2 regions of the Microbacterium sp. Root322 genome follow, and region 1 is predicted to be linked to the other one. Evidence: riboswitches for the same ligand, from Rfam matches in the RefSeq annotation. Region 1 holds a riboswitch; the other holds the start of a gene.
The links. A riboswitch is a leader RNA that binds a small molecule or an ion and turns the genes downstream of it on or off. The one in region 1 is predicted to bind thiamine pyrophosphate.
Positions count from the first base shown of each region.

Region 2: linked by a shared signal. The riboswitch ahead of ASC55_RS09225 (ECF transporter S component) and the one ahead of thiM (hydroxyethylthiazole kinase) in region 1 are both predicted to bind thiamine pyrophosphate.

Region 1 covers NZ_LMCS01000003.1:981,874-991,587, forward strand. The annotation lists gene ASC55_RS17100 (amino acid ABC transporter ATP-binding protein) at 44-793, shown strand; gene ASC55_RS17105 (glutamate ABC transporter substrate-binding protein) at 849-1,766, shown strand; gene ASC55_RS17110 (amino acid ABC transporter permease) at 1,847-2,494, shown strand; gene ASC55_RS17115 (amino acid ABC transporter permease) at 2,491-3,393, shown strand; gene pheS (phenylalanine--tRNA ligase subunit alpha) at 3,436-4,476, shown strand; gene pheT (phenylalanine--tRNA ligase subunit beta) at 4,476-6,986, shown strand; gene ASC55_RS17130 (NAD-dependent epimerase/dehydratase family protein) at 7,069-8,031, shown strand; TPP riboswitch at 8,038-8,132, shown strand; gene thiM (hydroxyethylthiazole kinase) at 8,123-8,971, shown strand; gene ASC55_RS17140 (bifunctional hydroxymethylpyrimidine kinase/phosphomethylpyrimidine kinase) at 8,968-9,714, shown strand, end outside.
Region 2 covers NZ_LMCS01000002.1:891,416-901,129, forward strand. The annotation lists gene ASC55_RS09185 (sulfite exporter TauE/SafE family protein) at 1-159, shown strand, start outside; gene ASC55_RS09190 (SDR family oxidoreductase) at 176-1,006, opposite strand; gene ASC55_RS09195 (SDR family NAD(P)-dependent oxidoreductase) at 1,053-1,811, opposite strand; gene ASC55_RS09200 (aminoglycoside 3'-phosphotransferase) at 1,983-2,708, shown strand; gene ASC55_RS09205 (TrkH family potassium uptake protein) at 2,807-4,171, shown strand; gene ASC55_RS09210 (potassium channel family protein) at 4,213-4,908, shown strand; gene ASC55_RS09215 (energy-coupling factor transporter transmembrane component T family protein) at 4,910-5,701, opposite strand; gene ASC55_RS09220 (ABC transporter ATP-binding protein) at 5,698-7,155, opposite strand; gene ASC55_RS09225 (ECF transporter S component) at 7,155-7,805, opposite strand; TPP riboswitch at 7,796-7,907, opposite strand; gene ASC55_RS09230 (D-alanyl-D-alanine carboxypeptidase family protein) at 7,989-9,695, shown strand.

The DNA.
Region 1 (9,714 bases):
GAGGTGCCTGGAGACCCGCGTCCGACGTGGCTAGTTTGGAGAAATGATGACCTCTGATACACCGCTCGTCGTGGTCGAGAACGTCCAGAAGCACTACGGCGATTTCCAGGCGCTCACCGACATCGACCTGACCGTCAACTCGGGGGAGGTCGTGGTCGTGATCGGCCCGTCCGGCTCCGGCAAGTCGACGCTCTGCCGCACGATCAATCGTCTCGAGACGATCACGAGCGGCAGCATCAGCATCGACGGCAAGGAGCTCCCGGCCGAGGGCAAGGGCCTGGCGCATCTGCGGGCGGACGTCGGCATGGTCTTCCAGTCCTTCAACCTCTTCGCCCACCTCACGATCCTCGAGAACGTGACACTCGGCCCGATCAAGGTCCGCGGCATCAAGAAGGCCGACGCCGAGAAGGAGGCGATGATGCTGCTCGAGCGCGTCGGCGTCGCCCAGCAGGCGAACAAGCTCCCCGCCCAGCTCTCCGGCGGCCAGCAGCAGCGCGTGGCGATCGCCCGCGCTCTCGCGATGCAGCCCAAGGTGATGCTGTTCGACGAGCCCACCAGCGCCCTCGACCCCGAGATGATCAACGAGGTCCTCGACGTCATGGTCGAGCTGGCGCACGACGGAATGACGATGATCGTCGTCACCCACGAGATGGGCTTCGCCCGCAAGGCCGCCGACCGCGTGGTCTTCATGGCCGACGGACGGATCGTGGAGGAGGCGACTCCCGAGGAGTTCTTCACGCATCCGAAGAGCGATCGCGCCAAGGACTTCCTCTCGAAGCTCCTCACGCACTGACGTCCACGCACCGACCACACAGACCCTGCACACACAGCACACGAAGGAGACGCACATGCGACGCACACGGACACTGGCAGGTATCGGAATCGCAGCGGCCGCGCTGCTGGCGCTCACCGCCTGCAACAGCGGTACGCCGTCCAGCACAGGAGCACCGGAGGGCGGCGACGAGGGCGAGGCCTCCAGCAGCACCCCGTGGACCGTCCTGACCGACGTCAGCATCGACGGCAGCCCGACGTTCGACCGGATCGAGTCTTCCGGCACGATCAAGGTCGGCGTCAAGGAGGACCAGCCGGGCCTCGGCTACCTCGACCCGGTGACGGGCGACCGCACCGGATTCGACGTCGACATCGCCCGCTGGATGGCGGCATCGCTCGGTGTCGACCCGGAGAAGATCGAGTTCCAGGCGATCGCCTCCGCGAACCGCGAGCAGGCCATCGTGAACGGCGACATCGACTACTACGTCGGCACCTACTCGATCACCGACAAGCGCAAGGAGCAGATCTCCTTCGCCGGTCCCTACTTCGTCACCGGTCAGGGCCTCCTCGTCGGCGCCGACAGCGACATCAAGAGCGTCGACGACCTGAGTGCCGAGACGACGGTCTGCTCGGCGACCGGATCGACGCCGATCCAGAACATCAAGACGAACTACCCCGACGTGCCGACCAAGGAGTACGACACGTACTCGAAGTGCGTCGAGGACCTGAAGAACGGTCAGGTGGATGCCGTCACGACCGACGAGGCGATCCTCATCGGCTACGCGGCCCAGGACCCGGACAAGCTGAAGGTCGTCGGGGAGCCGTTCAGCGAGGAGCGCTACGGCATCGGACTCGCCAAGGGCGATGACGCGCTGGTCGAGTACTTCAACACGCAGCTCACCGACGGCGCGAAGATCTGGCAGCAGATCTTCGACAACAACCTGGGTGCCTCCGGCGTCAAGGCGACGCAGCCCGAGGTCGACCCGATCGGCTGATTCCTGCGGGGCGGTCGACAGGTTCGACCGCCCCGCTCATCGGCAGGAACATCCGAGAACTCGAATCGACAGGAGCAGCTGTGGGAGTCATCACCGACCACCTCGACCTCTGGGGAGAGGCACTGTGGGGAACCATCGTGCTGTTCCTGGGCGGTGGCATCATCGCGCTGGTTCTCGGACTCATCGTCGGGGCCGCGAGAGTATCGCCGGTTCCGATCGCACGGGCCGTCGGCGGCATCTATGTGAACTGGATCCGCAACACGCCGCTCACCCTCGTCATGTTCTTCTTCGCGTTCTGCCTCCCCATCCTGCTGGGGGAGCGGGTGAACTCCCTCCTGCTGGCCGTGATCGCCCTCGGGCTCTACACCGCGACCTACGTCGCCGAGGCGCTGCGCGCCGGCATCAACACGGTGCCGGTCGGACAGGCCGAGGCCGCGCGTGCGATCGGCCTGAACTTCGGACAGGTCATGCGCTACGTGGTGCTGCCGCAGGCGACGCGCTCGGTCGTCCCGCCCATGATGAGCGTGCTCATCGCACTCATGAAGAACACCACGGTGGCGGCGGGGTTCTCCGTCGTCAACCTCGGCACCATCCGCGCGGCGCTCAGCGAGCGCGGGGAGAACGCCCTCGTCGTCCTGCTGTGGGTCATGGTCCTGTTCGTGGTGCTGGTGCTGCTGCTCGCCTGGGTGCAGCGCGTTCTCGAGAACAAGTGGAGGATCGCGCGATGAGTTCCGTCCTTTTCGACGTCCCCGGCCCTCGTGCCGTCGTCCGCAACCGGCTCATCGGAGCCGCAACGGTCCTCGTCGTCCTCGCCGTGCTCGGCTGGGTCGTGTGGAGACTCTTCGCCACGGGACAGTTCTCTGCGGAGAAGTGGAACATCTTCACCTTCTCCGCGGTCTGGGTCCGGTTCGGCGAGGGATTGGTGGCCACGCTGGCCGCATTCGCGGTCGCCGGTGTCGGATCCATCGCCCTCGGCTTCCTGCTCGGCATCGGGCGCCTGTCGGAGCACGCCTGGGTGCGTGAGCCCGTCCGGTGGATCATCGAGGTGCTGCGAGCGGTGCCCGTGCTCATCCTGATGATGCTGCTGTACTACGGCCTCCCCGTGATCGGTGTGAAGATGCCGCCGTACTGGGCCGTCGTGATCGCCCTGATCGTCTACAACGGCTCCGTGCTCGCCGAGGTGCTGCGTGCCGGCATCGAGTCGTTGCCCCGTGGGCAGAAGGAAGCCGGCTACGCGATCGGACTGCGAAAGACCGGGGTGATGTACTTCATCCTGATCCCGCAGGCCGTGCGGGCCATGATGCCGGTGATCATCGCGCAGCTCGTCGTCGCGCTGAAGGACACCGCGCTCGGGTTCATCATCACGTACCAGGAGCTCCTCTACGTCATCAACCAGATCGGCAACCAGGCGCCCTACGGGTCGCCGCTGATCCCCGCGGCGATCGTCGGCGGATCGATGTACGTGGCCGTGTGTCTGCTGCTGTCCTACATCGCCTATCGCCTGCAGCGTCGGGCCAAGCGCTCGCCGAAGGCCGGGCCGGCGGTGCCGGATCCCCGTCAGCACGGCGGCGAGACGAACACCTCGCTCATCGTCCTGCAGGGAGACGGGTCCGAGAAGACGCGTTGATCCGCGAAAGGGACCCACGTGCCCCCGGTAGACTCGATTCTCGTGTCAGAGTCTCCTGAAATCACCCCGGAAGCGGTCGAAGCCGCTGTCGCCGACGCCCTCACGGCGATCGCCGCAGCCGCCGACACCGCCGAGCTGAAAGCGGCTCGCGCCGCACACGTCGCCGACGGATCGCCGCTCGCGGTCCTGAACGCCTCGATGCGCCAGGTCGCCCCCGAGAACAAGGCCGCGTTCGGCAAGCTCGTGGGTCAGGGGAGAGGGCAGGTGACCCAGGCGCTGGCCGCGAAGGAGGCCGAGCTCGCCGAGGCCGAGGTCGCCGCGCGACTCGAGGCCGAGCGTGTCGACATCACCGCCGTGCCCTCGCGCACGCGGGTCGGCGCGCGCCACCCGCTCACCCTCCTGCAGGACCAGGTCTGCGACATCTTCGTCGGCATGGGTTGGGAGATCGCGGAGGGGCCGGAGCTCGAGCACGAGTGGTTCAACTTCGATGCCCTGAACTTCGACGTCGACCACCCTGCCCGTCAGGAGCAGGACACGTTCTACGTCGACCCGACCTCGCGCCACCTCGTGATGCGCACTCACACGAGCCCCGTGCAGGTGCGCTCGATGCTCGACCGCGAGGTGCCTATCTACGTGCTGTGCCCAGGACGGGTGTACCGCACCGACGAGTTCGACGCCACGCACCTTCCGGTGTTCACCCAGTTCGAGGGCCTCGTGATCGACAAGGGCATCACGATGGCACACCTCAAGGGCACGCTCGACCACTTCGCCAAGCAGCTCTTCGGCCCCGAGGCCGAGACGCGCTTCCGCACCAACTACTTCCCCTTCACCGAGCCCTCCGCCGAGCTCGACCTGTGGCACCCGACCTTCAAGGGCGGCGCGCGCTGGATCGAGTGGGGTGGCTGCGGCATGGTCAACCCGAACGTGCTGCGCGCCGCCGGGATCGACCCCGAGGTGTACAGCGGCTTCGCGTTCGGCATGGGCATCGAGCGAGGACTCATGTTCCGCAGCGACGTCCAGGACATGCGCGACATGGCCGAGGGCGATGTCCGATTCAGCGAGCAGTACGGGATGGTGGTGTGATGCGCGTCCCGCTTTCGTGGTTGCGTGAGTACGTCGATCTGGCAGCGGATGCCACGCCCGAGGATGTCCTCGCGGCACTGGTGACCGTCGGCTTCGAGGAAGAGGACGTGCACCGCTTCGACATCACGGGTCCCGTGGTCGTCGGGCAGGTCGTCTCGCTCGAAGCCGAACCGCAGTCCAACGGCAAGACCATCAACTGGTGCCAGGTCGATGTCGGCGAAGAGCACGGTGGCATCCGCGGCATCGTCTGCGGCGCGCACAACTTCGTCGCCGGCGACAAGGTCGTTGTGACGCTTCCCGGCGCCGTGCTGCCCGGTCCGTTCCCGATCGCCGCGCGCAAGACCTACGGTCACGTGTCCGACGGCATGATCGCCTCGGCCCGCGAGCTCGGCCTCGGGGATGAGCACAACGGCATCGTCGTGCTCTCGGACCTCGGCATCGATGCGCCTGTCGGCACCGACGCGATCGCGCTGCTCGGTCTCGACGACGTCGCGGTGGAGATCAACGTCACACCCGACCGCGGCTACGCCTTCTCCCTGCGCGGCGTCGCCCGTGAGTACTCGCACGCCACCGGAGCGACCTTCCGCGACCCTGCTGAGCGTGATTTCGCCGAGCTGCAGCCCGGCAGCGGACACACCACCGTCGTCGAGGACGTCGCCCCCGTGCGCGGGAACATCGGCGCGAGCGAGTTCGTGACGCGCGTCGTCCGCGGCGTCGACCCCTCGCGACCGACGCCGCCGTGGATGGTCGCGCGGCTCAGCCTCGCGGGCATGCGCTCGTTGGGCGTGCTGATCGACATCACCAACTACGTGATGCTCGAGTTGGGTCAGCCGCTGCACGGCTACGACCTCGACAAGCTCGCCGGCGGCATCACCGTTCGTCGCGCGAACCCCGGCGAGAAGATGACCACCCTCGACGGTGTCGAGCGCACGCTGCACGTCGAAGACCTCCTCATCACCGACGAGTCCGGCCCGATCGGCCTCGCCGGCGTCATGGGTGGTGGCACGACCGAGATGAGCGACACCACGCGGAACGTGCTGATCGAGGCCGCGAACTTCGACCCGACGACCATCGCCCGGTCGGCGCGCCGGCACAAGCTGCCCAGCGAGGCGTCCAAGCGCTTCGAGCGCGGAGTCGACCCGCTGATCCCCTTCGTCGCCGCCCGCCGTGCCGCCGACCTCATGGTCGAGCTCGCCGGAGGCACGCTCACCGAAGAGGGTGGCGCACTGTTCGCCGAGGTCTTCGTCAGCGAGATCGAGCTTCCCGCCGGCTTCGTGCAGGGGCTCATCGGCGTCGACTACACCGACGACGAGATCACCGGCGCACTGACCACCATCGGCGCCGATGTCACCGCGTCGGAGGAGGGTTCCGGCTGGACCGTGATCCCGCCGACCTGGCGCCCCGACCTCACCGACAAGTGGACGCTGGCCGAGGAGGTCGCCCGCATCCACGGGCTCGACCGCATCCCCTCGGTGCTGCCGACGCCTCCGTCCGGCCGCGGACTCACGGCGCACCAGCAGGGTCGCCGCCGGGTGGCCGATGCGCTGGCCGCAGCAGGGCTCGTCGAGACGCCGTCGTTCCCGTTCACCACCGATGTGCAGAACGACCTGCACGGATCAGCCTCGGGCGCGCACCTGCCCAGCATCCGTCTGGCGAACCCGCTCGACGGGCAGGCTCCGTACCTGCGTCGATCGCTCATCCCGGGCCTGCTGCAGACCGCGCACCGCAACATCTCGCGGGGTCTCACCGACCTCGCGATCTTCGAGACGGGTGTCGTCTTCCTGCCGGAGCCCGGAGTGGAGTACGGCACGGAAGACGTGCCGCCGCTGGGCGAGCGTCCGTCCGACGAGACCCTCGCGCAGTTGAACGCCTCCATCCCGCCGCAGCACCGGTTCATCTCGGCGCTGCTGACCGGTAACGTCGCCCCGCGCCAGCCCGGCCGCCCCGCCGAGGCCGCCGGTCTCGTCGAGGCGCTGGATGCCGTCCGCGTGATCGCGGCAGCGGCCGGCGTCGAGATCGACGTCGTGCAGGCCGAGCGTGCGGCACTCCACCCCGGACGCACAGGATCGCTCCTGGTCGCGGGCGAAGAGGTCGGCTACGTCGGCGAGCTGCACCCCGCCGTGGCCGAAGGGGCCGACCTCCCCGGGCGTGCGACCGTGTTCGAGCTCGATCTCGACCGCATCCTGTCGCTCGCCGGTGGTCGCGTCGTCGCCGCATCGCTGTCGACGTTCCCCGCCGCCACGCAGGACGTCTCGCTCACACTGCCCGCCGAAGTTCCGGCCGCAGATGTGCAGGCCGCCCTCGCCGAGGGAGCCGGTGCGCTGTTGGAATCGGTGCGTCTCGTGGACGACTATCGCGGAGACGGCGTGCCGGAGGGGTCCAAGAGCCTCACCTTCGCTCTGCGATTCCGCGCCGACGATCGCACCCTCACGGCGGCCGAGGCCACCGCGGCCAAGCTCGCGGGTGTCGACGTCGCCGCGCAGCGATTCGGAGCAGCGCTCCGCGACTGAGCGATGTGCTGTCCCGGAGGGGGCCCTCTGCCCTGAGCGGAGAGGGCTTCCCTCCCGCAGCGGTTGCTGGTGGCATGGAGCCATGACGAATGTTCTGATCCTCGGCGGGACGGGGTGGCTTTCCGGGCGGATCGCCCGGAGATGGCTCGAGTCCGGAGCGGCCGTGACATGTCTGGCCCGGGGCGAGCGCCTCGCGCCGGCAGGAGCGGTGCTCGTGACCGGCGACCGTGACGACCCTGGGATCTACGCCGCGCTCGCGCGGAAGGACTGGGATCACGTCGTCGACATCTCCTCTCAGGCCGCGCACGTCGTGGCAGCGGTCGAGGCTCTCGGAGACCGCACGGCGCGATGGACGTACGTGTCCTCCCTTTCGGTGTACGCCGATGACGCCACGGTCGGCGCCGATGAATCGGCGCCGCGGCATCCTGCCGCCCGCCCCGGCGACGAGTACGAGTACGGCCCGCAGAAGGCGGCGGCCGAAGACGCCGTCACGATGCTGGGGGATCGCGCGTTCATCGTGCGACCCGGACTCATCGTCGGGGACGGCGACCCCAGCGACCGCTTCGGGTACTGGGCTGCGGCATTCTCCCGAGCCGGGGAGGAGCCCGTGCTGCTGCCTCCGCTCGAGAGGCGCAGTGCGCAGGTGATCGACGTCGACGACGTGGCCGCCTACATCGTCGCCGCCACGCGGAGCGGGGTGGTCAACGCGATCGGGGACGAGCATCCCCTCGCCGGACTGCTGCAGACCGTGCGCGAGGAGGCAGGGCACACCGGGGAGACGGTGGTCGCCGACGAGGAGTGGCTGCGAGCACACGGCGTCGCGCACTGGGCCGGTCCGCTCTCGCTTCCGCTGTGGCTTCCTCCCGAGATGTCCGGCTTCATGACCCGCTCGAACAGCGCATTCCACGACAGCGGGGGACACCTGCGCCCCCTCGCCGACACCGCTCGACGCGTCGTCGCCGACGAACGGGTGCGCGGCGTGGACAGGGAGCGCCGGGCCGGACTCACGCGGGCGCAGGAGAAGGCGCTGCTGGCCGATCGCTAGACTGCGAGCAGTGACACGGGGTGCCGCAATCCGCGGCTGAGAACAGACCCGTCGAACCTGATCTAGTTCGTACTAGCGAAGGGATGTCGCGATGAGCGATCTTCTGCGTCCTGAAACCACCCACGACCTCGCCGGCGATGCCGCGACCCTGCTGGCGGTGCTGCGAGAAGCGCCCCCGTTGACGCACTGCATCACCAACGCGGTCGTCACCGGGTTCACCGCCAACGTCCTGCTGGCTCTCGGTGCCGCTCCCGCCATGGTCGACATCGTCGATGAGGCGGGGATGTTCGCTGGCGTCGCCTCCGGGGTGCTGATCAACCTGGGGACACCCACGCCCGAACAGCGCGCGGCCACTCTGGAGGCCGTCGCCGGTGCCGTCGCGTCCGGCACACCCTGGGTGCTCGACCCGGTCGCGATCGGCGCGCTCCCGGTTCGCACCGCACTCGCCCATCAGCTCGTCGGGCACCGCCCCACCGCGATCCGCGGCAACGCCTCCGAGATCCTGGCCCTCGCGGGGCTGAGCGCGGGCGGTCGCGGGGTGGATGCCACCGACAGCACGGACTCCGCGGCCGATGCAGCCCTCTCGCTGGCTCGGAGCACGGGCGGCGTCGTCGCCGTCTCGGGGCCGGTCGACCTCATCACCGACGGGGAGCGGGTGCTGCGCGTATCCAACGGTCACGAACTGCTGACCCGAGTGACCGGCGGAGGCTGCGCTCTCGGTGCGGTGATGGCCGCCTTCCTCGGAGCGGCCAGCGCGACGACGCATGACGTGCTCAGCGCCGTGGCCTCGGCGAGCCTGGTCTACACGATCGCGGCGGAACGAGCGGCGGCGGTATCGGCAGGGCCCGGCAGCTTCGCCGTCGCCCTGCTGGATGCGCTCGCCGCGGTGGGCGCCGACGACATCCGAGCCGCTGCACGCGTCGAAGGCGGTGCCCTGTGAACGCCGATCTCTCGCTCTACCTCGTCACGGACGCGGCGCTCTGCGGAGACCGTGGCGTCGTCGAGACCGTCCGCCGCGCGGTCGACGGCGGCGTGCGCATCGTGCAGCTTCGTGACAAGGACGCGACCGACGCCGAGACGGTCGATCAGCTGCTGGCACTGTCGCAGGCGATCGACGGCCGCGCTCTTCTGGTTGTGAACGATCGGTTGGATGCCGCCGTGGCCGCTCGCGAGCGCGGCGCACGGGTCGACGGCGTGCATCTCGGACAGGGTGATGCCTCGGTGCTGCGCGCGCGCGAGGTACTCGGACCGGAGGCTCTGATCGGCCTCACCGCGAACAGCCCGGCGCACCTCGACGCGGTCGATGCTCTGCCCTCCGGCACGGTCGACTACCTGGGCGTCGGGGTGATCCGTCCGACCACCACCAAACCGGATCACCTTGCCCCTCTCGGCGTGGAGGGCTTTCGCGGCCTCGTGTCGCGAAGCGCGCTGCCGTGCGTGGCGATCGGCGGGGTCGGTATGGATGACACCGAGGCCCTTCGTGAGGCCGGTGCGGCGGGGCTCGCCGTGGTCTCGGCGCTGTGTGCCGCCGACGATCCCGCCACCACCGCCCGGCAGTTCCGGCGACGCTGGCTCAGCGGCTCCGTCCCGAGGGTGCTCAGCATCGCCGGAAGCGACCCCTCGGGAGGCGCGGGCGTCCAGGCCGACCTCAAGTCCATCGCCGCCAACGGCGGATACGGCATG
Region 2 (9,714 bases), on a different contig from region 1:
TTCGAGACACCCGTGCTGCTGATGGATGCCGTCCTCGCCCCGCTCGTCGTGGCCGGTGCGCTCCTGGGCCTGTGGGTCGCGCGGAAGATGAATCAGCGGGTGTTCGACCGCATCGTGATCGTCCTCACGATCGTCGGCGCCGTGTACCTGCTGTTCTAGGGAGATCCCCCGCGTCTCAGTCGAGGAAGATGTCGGGGAAGAGCGCGTCGTCGGGGGCGCCGGGGATCGCGGCGTAGCCGGAGAAATCGGTGACGCCGTCGGCTTCGAGCACGTCCTCGACGATGAGCGTCTGCCCGGTGAACGACGCCGCGGGCTTGAGCAGCACGGCGTAGGCGGCATCGGCGTAGATGTCGGGCGTGCGGCTGGCGGCCATGACCTTGTCGCCCCCGAGGAGGTTCTGCACCGCAGCGGTCGCGATCGTGGTGCGCGGCCAGAGCGTGTTGGCGGCGATCCCGTCGCGCGCGAACTCGGCGGCGAGGCCGAGCGTGACCATGGTCATGCCGAACTTGGCGAGCGTGTACCCGGTGTGCGCGCCGAGCCACTTCGGGGTGGGGTTCAAGGGCGGCGACAGCGACAGGATGTGCGGGTTCTCGGCATCCTTCAGGATCGGCACCGCCGCTCGCGAGAGCATGAACGTTCCGCGCACGTTGACATCCTGCATCAGGTCGTACTTCTTGGCGTTCAGGTCGAGCGAGCGCGAGAGGTCGATCACGCTGGCGTTGTTGATCACGATGTCGATGCCGCCGAACTCACCCTGCGTCTTCATGACCGCCTCGGTGATGTCGTCGTCGTCGCGCACGTCGCCGACGATCGGCAGGGCCTGGCCACCCGCCGCGCGGATCTGCTCGGCGGCGGTGTGGATCGTGCCCTCGAGCTTCGGATGCGGGGTGTCGGTCTTCGCGAGCATCGCGATGTTCGCACCGTCTGCGGCAGCCCGCAGCGCGATCGCGAGGCCGATGCCGCGGCTGCCGCCCGACATCAGGATGGTCTTGCCTGCAAGGGACATGGGTTCTCCTGGGTTCTCGATCGCGAAGGGAAAGGCAGCCGCGGGGTCAGCGCGGCGCCATGCGGATGGCGCCGTCGAGGCGGATGGTCTCGCCGTTGAGATAGCCGTTCTCGACGATCTGCTGCACGAGCACGGCGTATTCGTCGGGGCGACCGAGCCGCGACGGGAAGGGGACCTGCTGGCCCAGGGAGTCCTGCGCGGCCTGCGGGAGACCCATCAGCATCGGCGTCTCCATGATGCCGGGAGCGATCGTGCAGACCCGGATGCCGTAGCGGGCGAGCTCGCGCGCCACGGGGAGGGTCATGGCGTGCACGCCGCCCTTGGATGCGGAGTAGGCGGGCTGGCCGATCTGGCCGTCGAACGCGGCGACGCTCGCGGTGTTCACGATGACGCCGCGTTCCTCGTCGTGCAGCTCGTTCTTGGCGATCACGGCAGAGGCCTGCGAGATGACGTTGAACGTGCCGACGAGGTTGATGCGGATCACGCGCTCGAAGTCGGCGAGCACGGCGGGATTGCCCTCGCGGTCGAGCACCTTCGCGGGCGGAGCGATCCCTGCACAGTTCACGACGACGCGCAGCGGAGCCGCCGCCTGCGCGGCCGCGACGGCCGCCTGCACCTCATCGGCGTTCGTCACATCCGCCGCGACGAAGAGCCCGCCGAGCTCGTCTGCGATCTCGGCACCCTTCGACGAGGCGAGGTCGATGATCGTGACGTGCGCTCCCGCGGCGACCAGCCGACGCGCCGTGGCGAGTCCGAGCCCCGAGGCCCCACCGGTGATGAGTGCACCCTGTCCGCTGATCTGCATCTGATGTTCTCCTTCGAACGTCGTCGTGCGACATGCATTGATGGAACGCAGTATCAGCCTACGTGGTTCTTGGTTTCACCACGACCGGGGGAACTGCATCGAGAGCGAGCCTACGACACCGCCTGGATCGATGGCAGGATCCCGCTCATCGTGGTCGGGCAGGATGGACGGATGAGCATCCCCTCCACCTCCGTCGACGTCCCGGTGCGGGTTCGCGAGCTCTCCCGCGGCGCCGCGCTCACACCGGTCTGGCTCAATGGGATCGGGGGGCTGACCTTCCGCACCGACGACGGCCGGTACATCAAGTGGGGGCCGCTCGACGACGAGGCGAACATGCGCGACGAAGCCGAGCGCATGAGGTGGGCGCGTACCTGGATCTCGGTGCCCGAGGTACTCGAGCAGGGCCAGGATGACGCGCACGAGTGGCTCGTCACGGTCGCGATCGATGCGAGCAGTGCCGTCGACCCTCGCTGGGCCGCCGAACCGGAGACCGCGGTGCGAGCGGTCGGCGTCGGCCTTCGCGCGCTCCACGATGCACTGCCGGTGGCCGAGTGCCCCTGGGAATGGAGCACGCACCAGCGGATCGCCGACGCCGCGGAGCGCGGCACGATCGTGGCCGAAGACCTGCTCCAGGCACCGCCGATCGACCGGCCGGTGGTGTGCCACGGCGACGCCTGCATGCCCAACACGCTTCTCGACGCCGACGGACGCCCCACCGCCTTCGTCGATCTCGCCGCCCTCGGAGTCGCCGACCGCTGGGCCGACATCGCCGTGGCATCGATGAGCACGATGTGGAACTTCGGCACCGGATGGGAGGACACCCTCATCGAGGCGTACGGCGTCGACCCCGACCGCGACCGACTCGCGTACTACCGGCGGCTCTGGAACGAGACCTGACCCGGACCTCTCCGAGGCGGCCGTCGAGGCCGTCGTGCACGGTCTCCGTCCGCCCGGCGGCACCCGGATGATCGTCTCGAGGAGTAACGTCACTTCTCGTGTTGACCCTCCCCGCTCCGGCGCGTCGTCTCCCGCGTCGGCGGGGCTTCGCCCCCGCCCAGGCGATCGCCCTCGGCTTCGGGGCGGCGATCCTCGTCGGCACCGCGCTTCTGATGCTCCCGTTCTCGTCGCGCAGCGGCGTCTGGACGAACTTCGTCGATGCGCTTTTCACCTCGACCTCTGCGGTGTGCGTGACGGGACTCATCGTGGTCGACACCGCGACCTACTGGAGCCCGTTCGGCAAAGTCGTGATCCTGCTCCTGATCCAGCTCGGCGGGCTCGGCATCATGCTCTTCGCGGCCCTGATCGGCTTCGCGCTCGCTCGCAAGCTCAGCGTGCGTTCACGGATCTTCGCCGGCACCGAGACGAAGTCCACGGGTGTGGGCGACATGAAGCGCACCGCGATCGGCATCCTGATCACGACCTTGATCATCGAGGCGGCGGTCGCGACGGTCCTGTTCGTCCGCTTCTGGACCGGCTACGACTACGACGTGGGCCGAGCCGCCTGGCACGCCGTCTTCCACGCCGTGTCGTCCTTCAACAACGCGGGGTTCGCGCTGTACACCGACAGCCTGATCGGGTTCGTGTCCGACCCGTGGATCTGCATCCCGATCTGCATCGCGATCATCCTCGGCGGGCTCGGCTTCCCCGTGCTTCGACAGCTCCGGAAGGAGTTCAGGAACCCGCTGCACTGGTCGATGAACACGCGGATCGTGCTCGTCGCCACCCTCGTCCTGCTCACCCTCGGCACGGGGTTCACGGTGGTCGTGGAGTGGAACAATCCCGGCACGCTGGGACCGCTCGATCCCGCCTCCCGCATGCTGGCGGGGTTCTTCCATTCGGTGCAGGCCCGCACGGCCGGCTTCAACTCCGTGGACACCTCGCTCATGCACGATGAGACCTGGCTCGTCACAGATGTGCTGATGTTCATCGGAGGCGGACCGGCAGGCACCGCCGGCGGCATCAAGGTGACGACCTTCGCCGTCCTGTTGTTCATCATGTGGACCGAGTTCCGCGGCGGGACCGCGGTGAACGTGTTCGGCAAGCGGCTCTCGCGGTCTGTGCACAGGGAGGCCATCACCGTGGTGATCGTCGCCCTCGCCGCGGTGATGAGCGCAGTGATCGCGATACTCGCGATGACGGATCTCGACCTCGATCGCGTGCTCTTCGAAGTCGTCTCGGCGTTCGGTACCGTCGGCATGTCCACCGGCATCACGGCCGATCTGCCGGCGGCCGCGCAGCTCATCCTCGTTCTCCTGATGTTCCTCGGCCGGCTCGGACCGCTGACACTGGGTTCCGCGCTGGCCCTGCGCCAACGGCAGACGGCGTACGAGCTGCCCAAGGAACGCCCGGCGATCGGCTGACCGGTCTCCCCTGCACGATCGTTCGACGACAAGGACACCACATGACCAAGTTCCTCTCCTTCACCCCTGACGCCCGACGCATCGCCGAAGCCGATTCCGTCGCGGTGATCGGCCTCGGACGCTTCGGGACCTCCCTCGCGCTCGAACTGATGTCGTCGGGCACAGAGGTCCTCGGCATCGACGCCGACGAGGACATCGTGCAGTCCCTCAACGGCGAGCTCACGCAGGTGGTCAGAGCAGACTCGACACGGCTCGACGTGCTCCATCAGCTCGCGGTCGGAGAGTTCGATCGTGTCGTCCTCGCCATCGGCAACGACATCACCGCGTCGATCCTCACCGCGTCTCTGCTACTCCAGCTGCAGGTACCCGTGATCTGGGCCAAAGCGGTCGACGAGCAGCACGGGGCGGTCCTCGAACAGCTCGGCGTGCATCGTGTCATCTATCCGGAGAAGGACATGGGCCGACGCGTCGCCCATCTCGTGCGCGGCGCGGCCGCCGACTACCTGGAGATCGACCGCGGCTACGCGATCGTCAAGACCGTCGCACCCCGGCACCTGCAGGGCATCACCTTGCGAGAGGCCGCCGTGCGCAGCACGCACGGGATCACGGTGGCCGCGTATCGACCCGAACGAGGGGAATGGCGAAACGCCGAGGCCGACACCGTGCTGGGCGAAGGAGACACCGTGCTCGTCGTCGGTCCGACCACGAAGGTCGAGAGGTTCGCGCAGTTGCGTTGACTCAGGCCGAGGGGCCGAGGATGAAGTTCCACGCCCCGGTGAAGACGGCAGCAGCGACCGCTATGCCGGAGATGGCCGCGCCCACGGCGAGCAGCAGCCATTCGGCCGCCCCGAAGCGTGACTCTCGCGCCCAGGTGCGCCGGCCCGGCGCCCCGAAGCCCCGCGCCTCCATGGCCGTCGCCAGTTTGGCGCCGCGGCGGATGGAGAGCACGAGCAGGGCGAAGGCCATCCCCAGGAAGCGACGGATGCGGCCGCGATCGGCCACACCCCTGGCCCGACGCGCCAGCTCGAGCGCACGCCAATCGTCGAGGAAGAGGCCCACCATCCGGAGGCCCGCGAGTGCGCCGAGCACGAATCGGGCGGGCAGACGGACGATCTGGCCGAGACCGTCGGCGAGGTCGGTCGGATCGACGGTGATGAAGAGCACGACCGACGGCAGCGCGATCGCCAGCACACGCAGCATCGTCGCGAGCGCCAGCGCGAGCGATCCCTCGCTGATGCGCAGCACGAACCAGTCGACGTAGACGACGCCGCTGGTCTGACCGTAGAGCGCGATCGTGAGACCGGTGAGGGGCGCTGCGAGCCACACCGGCCAGGTGCGCACCCAGAACTCGCGCCAGCCGATCCCGGCGAACAGGAACAGCACGAACTCCAGGGCGAGGGCGACGGAGGCCGAGACCGGATCGAGAGTCAGGATCAGGGGTACCGCGATGAGCGCGCTCACCCCGAGCTTGGCCACCGGGTTGACCGTGGCGAGCGCTCCGGTGCGTGCGCGCGTCTCGAGAAGGCTCATGACGCACCCCCCAGCTCGAACCGCGCGGCGTGCAGGGCGCGCACGACCTCGAGGTCGTGCGTGATCGTGACGATCGCCGCACCCTCGTCTCGGAGCGCGGCGAGCATGGCGACGAGTTCGGCCCAGGTGCGGGCATCCTGCCCGAAGGTGGGCTCGTCGAGCACGAGCACGCGCGGTCTGGTCGCGATGGCTGCGGCCACCGTGAGCCGGCGCTTCTCACCGCCGGAGAGCGTGTACGGGTTGGCGGCGGCGAGGTGCGCCAGACGCAGACGGGTGAGCAGCTCGTCGCTGCGAGCGGTGATCTCGTCGTCGGTCATGCCGAGCGCCCGCGGCCCGACGGCCAGTTCCTCGCGCACGGTCTTCGCGAGCAGCTGATGCTCCGGCTCCTGGAACACCATGCCGATGCGGGTCAGCAGATCCCGCGAGCTCCAGCGGATCGGCGCGGACTCCGCACCGTTCGCGAGGAGCGCGGATGCCTCGACCGCGCCACTCGCCGGAGGAAGGAGCCCGGCGAGGGTCAGACCGAGCGTCGACTTGCCCGCCCCGTTGGGTCCGGTGATCGCGAGCGCCTCCCCCGCGTGCACGTCGAGGTCGATACCGGTGGCGACAGGACGCCCCTTGACGCGGGCGACGGCCAGGTCGCGCGCCGAGAGCAGGGTCTCCCCTGGCGGCCAGAGCGGGGGCGGCGGCGCGGCGGGAGGATGCCCCGGCACCCAGACGCCGTCCGCGGCCAGCTGTGCACCACGGACTCCGAGGACTTCCGCCGGTGCACCGTCGGCGACCACACCGCCGCTCCCGATCACGATCACGCGCGTGATGAGCGGCAACCAGACCTCGAGGCGGTGCTCGACGACGATGAGCGTCGACGGCTGAGCCTGCAGCATCCGCTCCACGGCATCGCGCACCTCGATGACCCCGGCGGGATCGAGATTCGCCGTCGGTTCATCGAGCAGCACCAGACCCGGCCCCATCGCCAGCACCCCGGCGAGCGCCAGCCGCTGCTTCTGCCCACCGGACAGGGCCTTGGTCGGGTGCCCGAGCGGCACATCGAGGCCGACGGCCTCCAGGGCCGCCTCCACCCGCGGCCAGATCTGCGCTCGCGGCACTCCGAGGTTCTCGCAGCCGAACGCCACGTCATCGCCCACTCGCGCGAGGATCACCTGGGAGTCGGGGTCCTGCAGCACGAGCCCCGCACGTCCGCGGGTGGCCACGGCAGGAGCACCGTCGACGATCAGCGTGCCCTCGCTCTCGCCCTCTTCCTCACCCCCGAGCACGCCGGCGAGGCCGTGCAGCAGGGTCGACTTGCCCGCACCCGACGCACCGAGCACGAGCACACGCTCACCGGGCTCGATGCGGAAGGAGATGTCGCGCAGCGCCCAGGCGAGGCGACTCGCGTGACGCCACCCCCAGCCGCGGGCCTCGACGGCGGCGGGGGCCGTCTGATCGGCCGACATCAGACGCGGACGCGCGCCTCGCGCCCGGAGCCGAACCGGTCCAGAGCCCCGGTCGCGGCGATGCCGCGCGCCAGCACCCAGGACAGGGCACCCGCGATGACGGCACCCGAGATGACCGTGCTGATCAGGTAGATGGTGGTGAAGGCGGGACCGGAACCGGCGTACCAGAGCACGAGATTGTTGATGCCACCGGCAAGGGCGGCGCCGGCTCCTGCGAGGATCGCGACGGGCAGCGACCAGCGGCGGTAGAAGAAGAGCAGGAAGACCAGCTCGGCGCCGAGCCCCTGCACGAGTCCGGCCTCGAGGGTGAGGAACCCGCCCCACTGGTTGCCGATGAGCGCCGAGACGACCGCCGCGAGCAGCTCGACGTAGATCGCCGCCCCGGCCTTGCGGATGATGAGTCCGCCGAGCACGCCGGCGAAGAGCCACGGGCCGTCGAGGAGGCCCTGGATGCCGGGGAGCAGCGGCTCGAGCAGGGCCTTCGGCCCGAGGTACCCGACGTTCCAGGCCAGGAAGATCAGGCCGGCTGCGACTCCGAGGACGCTGGCGACGACGATGTCGACGATCCGCCAGCGCAGGTAGCTCCGGCCCGGGGTGTTCCCCTGCGTCTTCGCGGTCGCGGATGTGGACGTGGACGTGGACGTACTCATCTGAACTCCTCCCTGCGCTGGCATGACCCAGATCAGGTTCGACGGTCGAAGCGCGATTCGCTCCCTCTCAGCCCGGCTCGCCGGACTCCCGTGGTTGTGCTGACGATCCTACCGCCGGCGACACCCACAGGGCGACAAGGCCGCGCACCGCGGAACTCGCCCGGGATTGGGTACCGTAAACGAGTGACCGCTTCAGATCCCGCCGACGAGGCGACGGGCGTCGTCGGCGACGACGGCCCGGCGAACGCCTCCCCCTCCGGACCTGTCGATGCTGCGGCAGCCGGTTCGGTGCTGACGGCCGAGCAGACGTCGACACCCGCGCTCGCCGCGGAGCCGGTGGTCGCGCCGGATCCCGTCGTGCCGCCGGAACCGGTGGTCGCGCCGGATCCCGTCGTGCCGCCGGAGCCGGTGGTGTCGCCGGAACCGGCGACCCCCGCCCTGACCAAGCCGCCTTTCGTTCCTCGCGAGCCCATCGCCGCAGAGACCTCTGACGACGCCCTCGCCCTGCTGGACGGCGCGTCACCCCGGTGGGCGGATGACACCACCACCGCCACAGCTCTGACCTGGGTGGACACCGCGACGGTCGCCGCCGGCACCGACGCCGCGACTCTCGACGAGACGTCGAAAGCCGAACCGACGGACGGCCTGCTGCGGGGGGCGCGTCTTCGTCCGGCCATCGCCCGCCCCGGAATCCTGGTGCCGCTGTCCACGCTCGTCGGCATCGTCGCCGTGTACGCCGGCACCACGCTGCTGTGGCCGTTGCACGAGGTGCCGCCCACGGTGCAGTCTGTCGAGTTCGCGACGACGCCCGCCGCCGCTGCCGCGGTCACCTGGCCGACCGAGGGCGCCGGCGCCGTGGGGATCGCCGGCATGGGCACCGCGGCATCGGTCCCCGATGCGGTGAGCATCGCGAGCATCACCAAGGTGGTGAGCAGCCTGATGGTGCTCGACCGGATGCCGCTCGCGCTCGGCGAGCAGGGCCCCGAGTTCTCGTTCACCCGCGCCGACAGCGTGAAGTACTGGGACTACCGCCGCAGCGACCAGTCCGCCCTCGATGTGCCGATCGGCGGCGTTCTGACGGAGTATCAGCTGCTGCAGGGCACGCTCATGGGCTCGGCGAACAACTACATCGACCGCCTGGCAACCGAGATCTGGGGTTCCGATCGCGAGTTCGCCCGTGCCGCAGAGGTCTGGCTGCGAGAACGCGGGCTCACCGGCATCACCGTGGTGACGCCGTCGGGCTTCGACGAACGCAACGTCGCCACTCCCGAGGCCCTGATCGCCCTCGGTGAGCGCGCCATGCAGAACCCGGTGTTCGCAGAGATCGTGGGGACCAGGTCGGTCGATCTTCCGGGTGCCGGCACCGTCGTGAACACGAACGGAATGCTCGACGACCCCGGTGTCGTGGGCATCAAGACCGGCACGCTCGTGGGCTGGAACCTGCTCACCGCGAAGGATGTGATCATCGGCGACACGACCGTGCACCTCTACGCCGCGGCCCTGAACCAGGCCGGCAACGACCAGCGACTCGCCCTCACCCGCTCCCTGTTCACCGAGGCGGAAGCCGCGCTGGAAGCTCAGGCCCCGGCCGTCGCGAAGAACACGGTCGTCGGTCAGGTCACGACCCCCTGGGGTGAGAAGGTCGACGTCATCACCGAATCCGACGCCGACGTGGTGCTCTGGAACGCAGCGACCGCCACGGCCACGGCGGACTTCGCCCTCGGCGACGAGCGTGAGCAGGACGACGCGGTGGGGACGCTCACCACAGCCGGCCCCCTCAACACCACCACGACGCCTCTGGTGCTGGCCGAAGACGTCGAGGGCCCGAGCCCGTGGTGGCGTCTGACCCACCCGCTGGAACTGCTCGGCATCACGACCGACCGCTCCTGACCACCCTCTCCGCTCACGC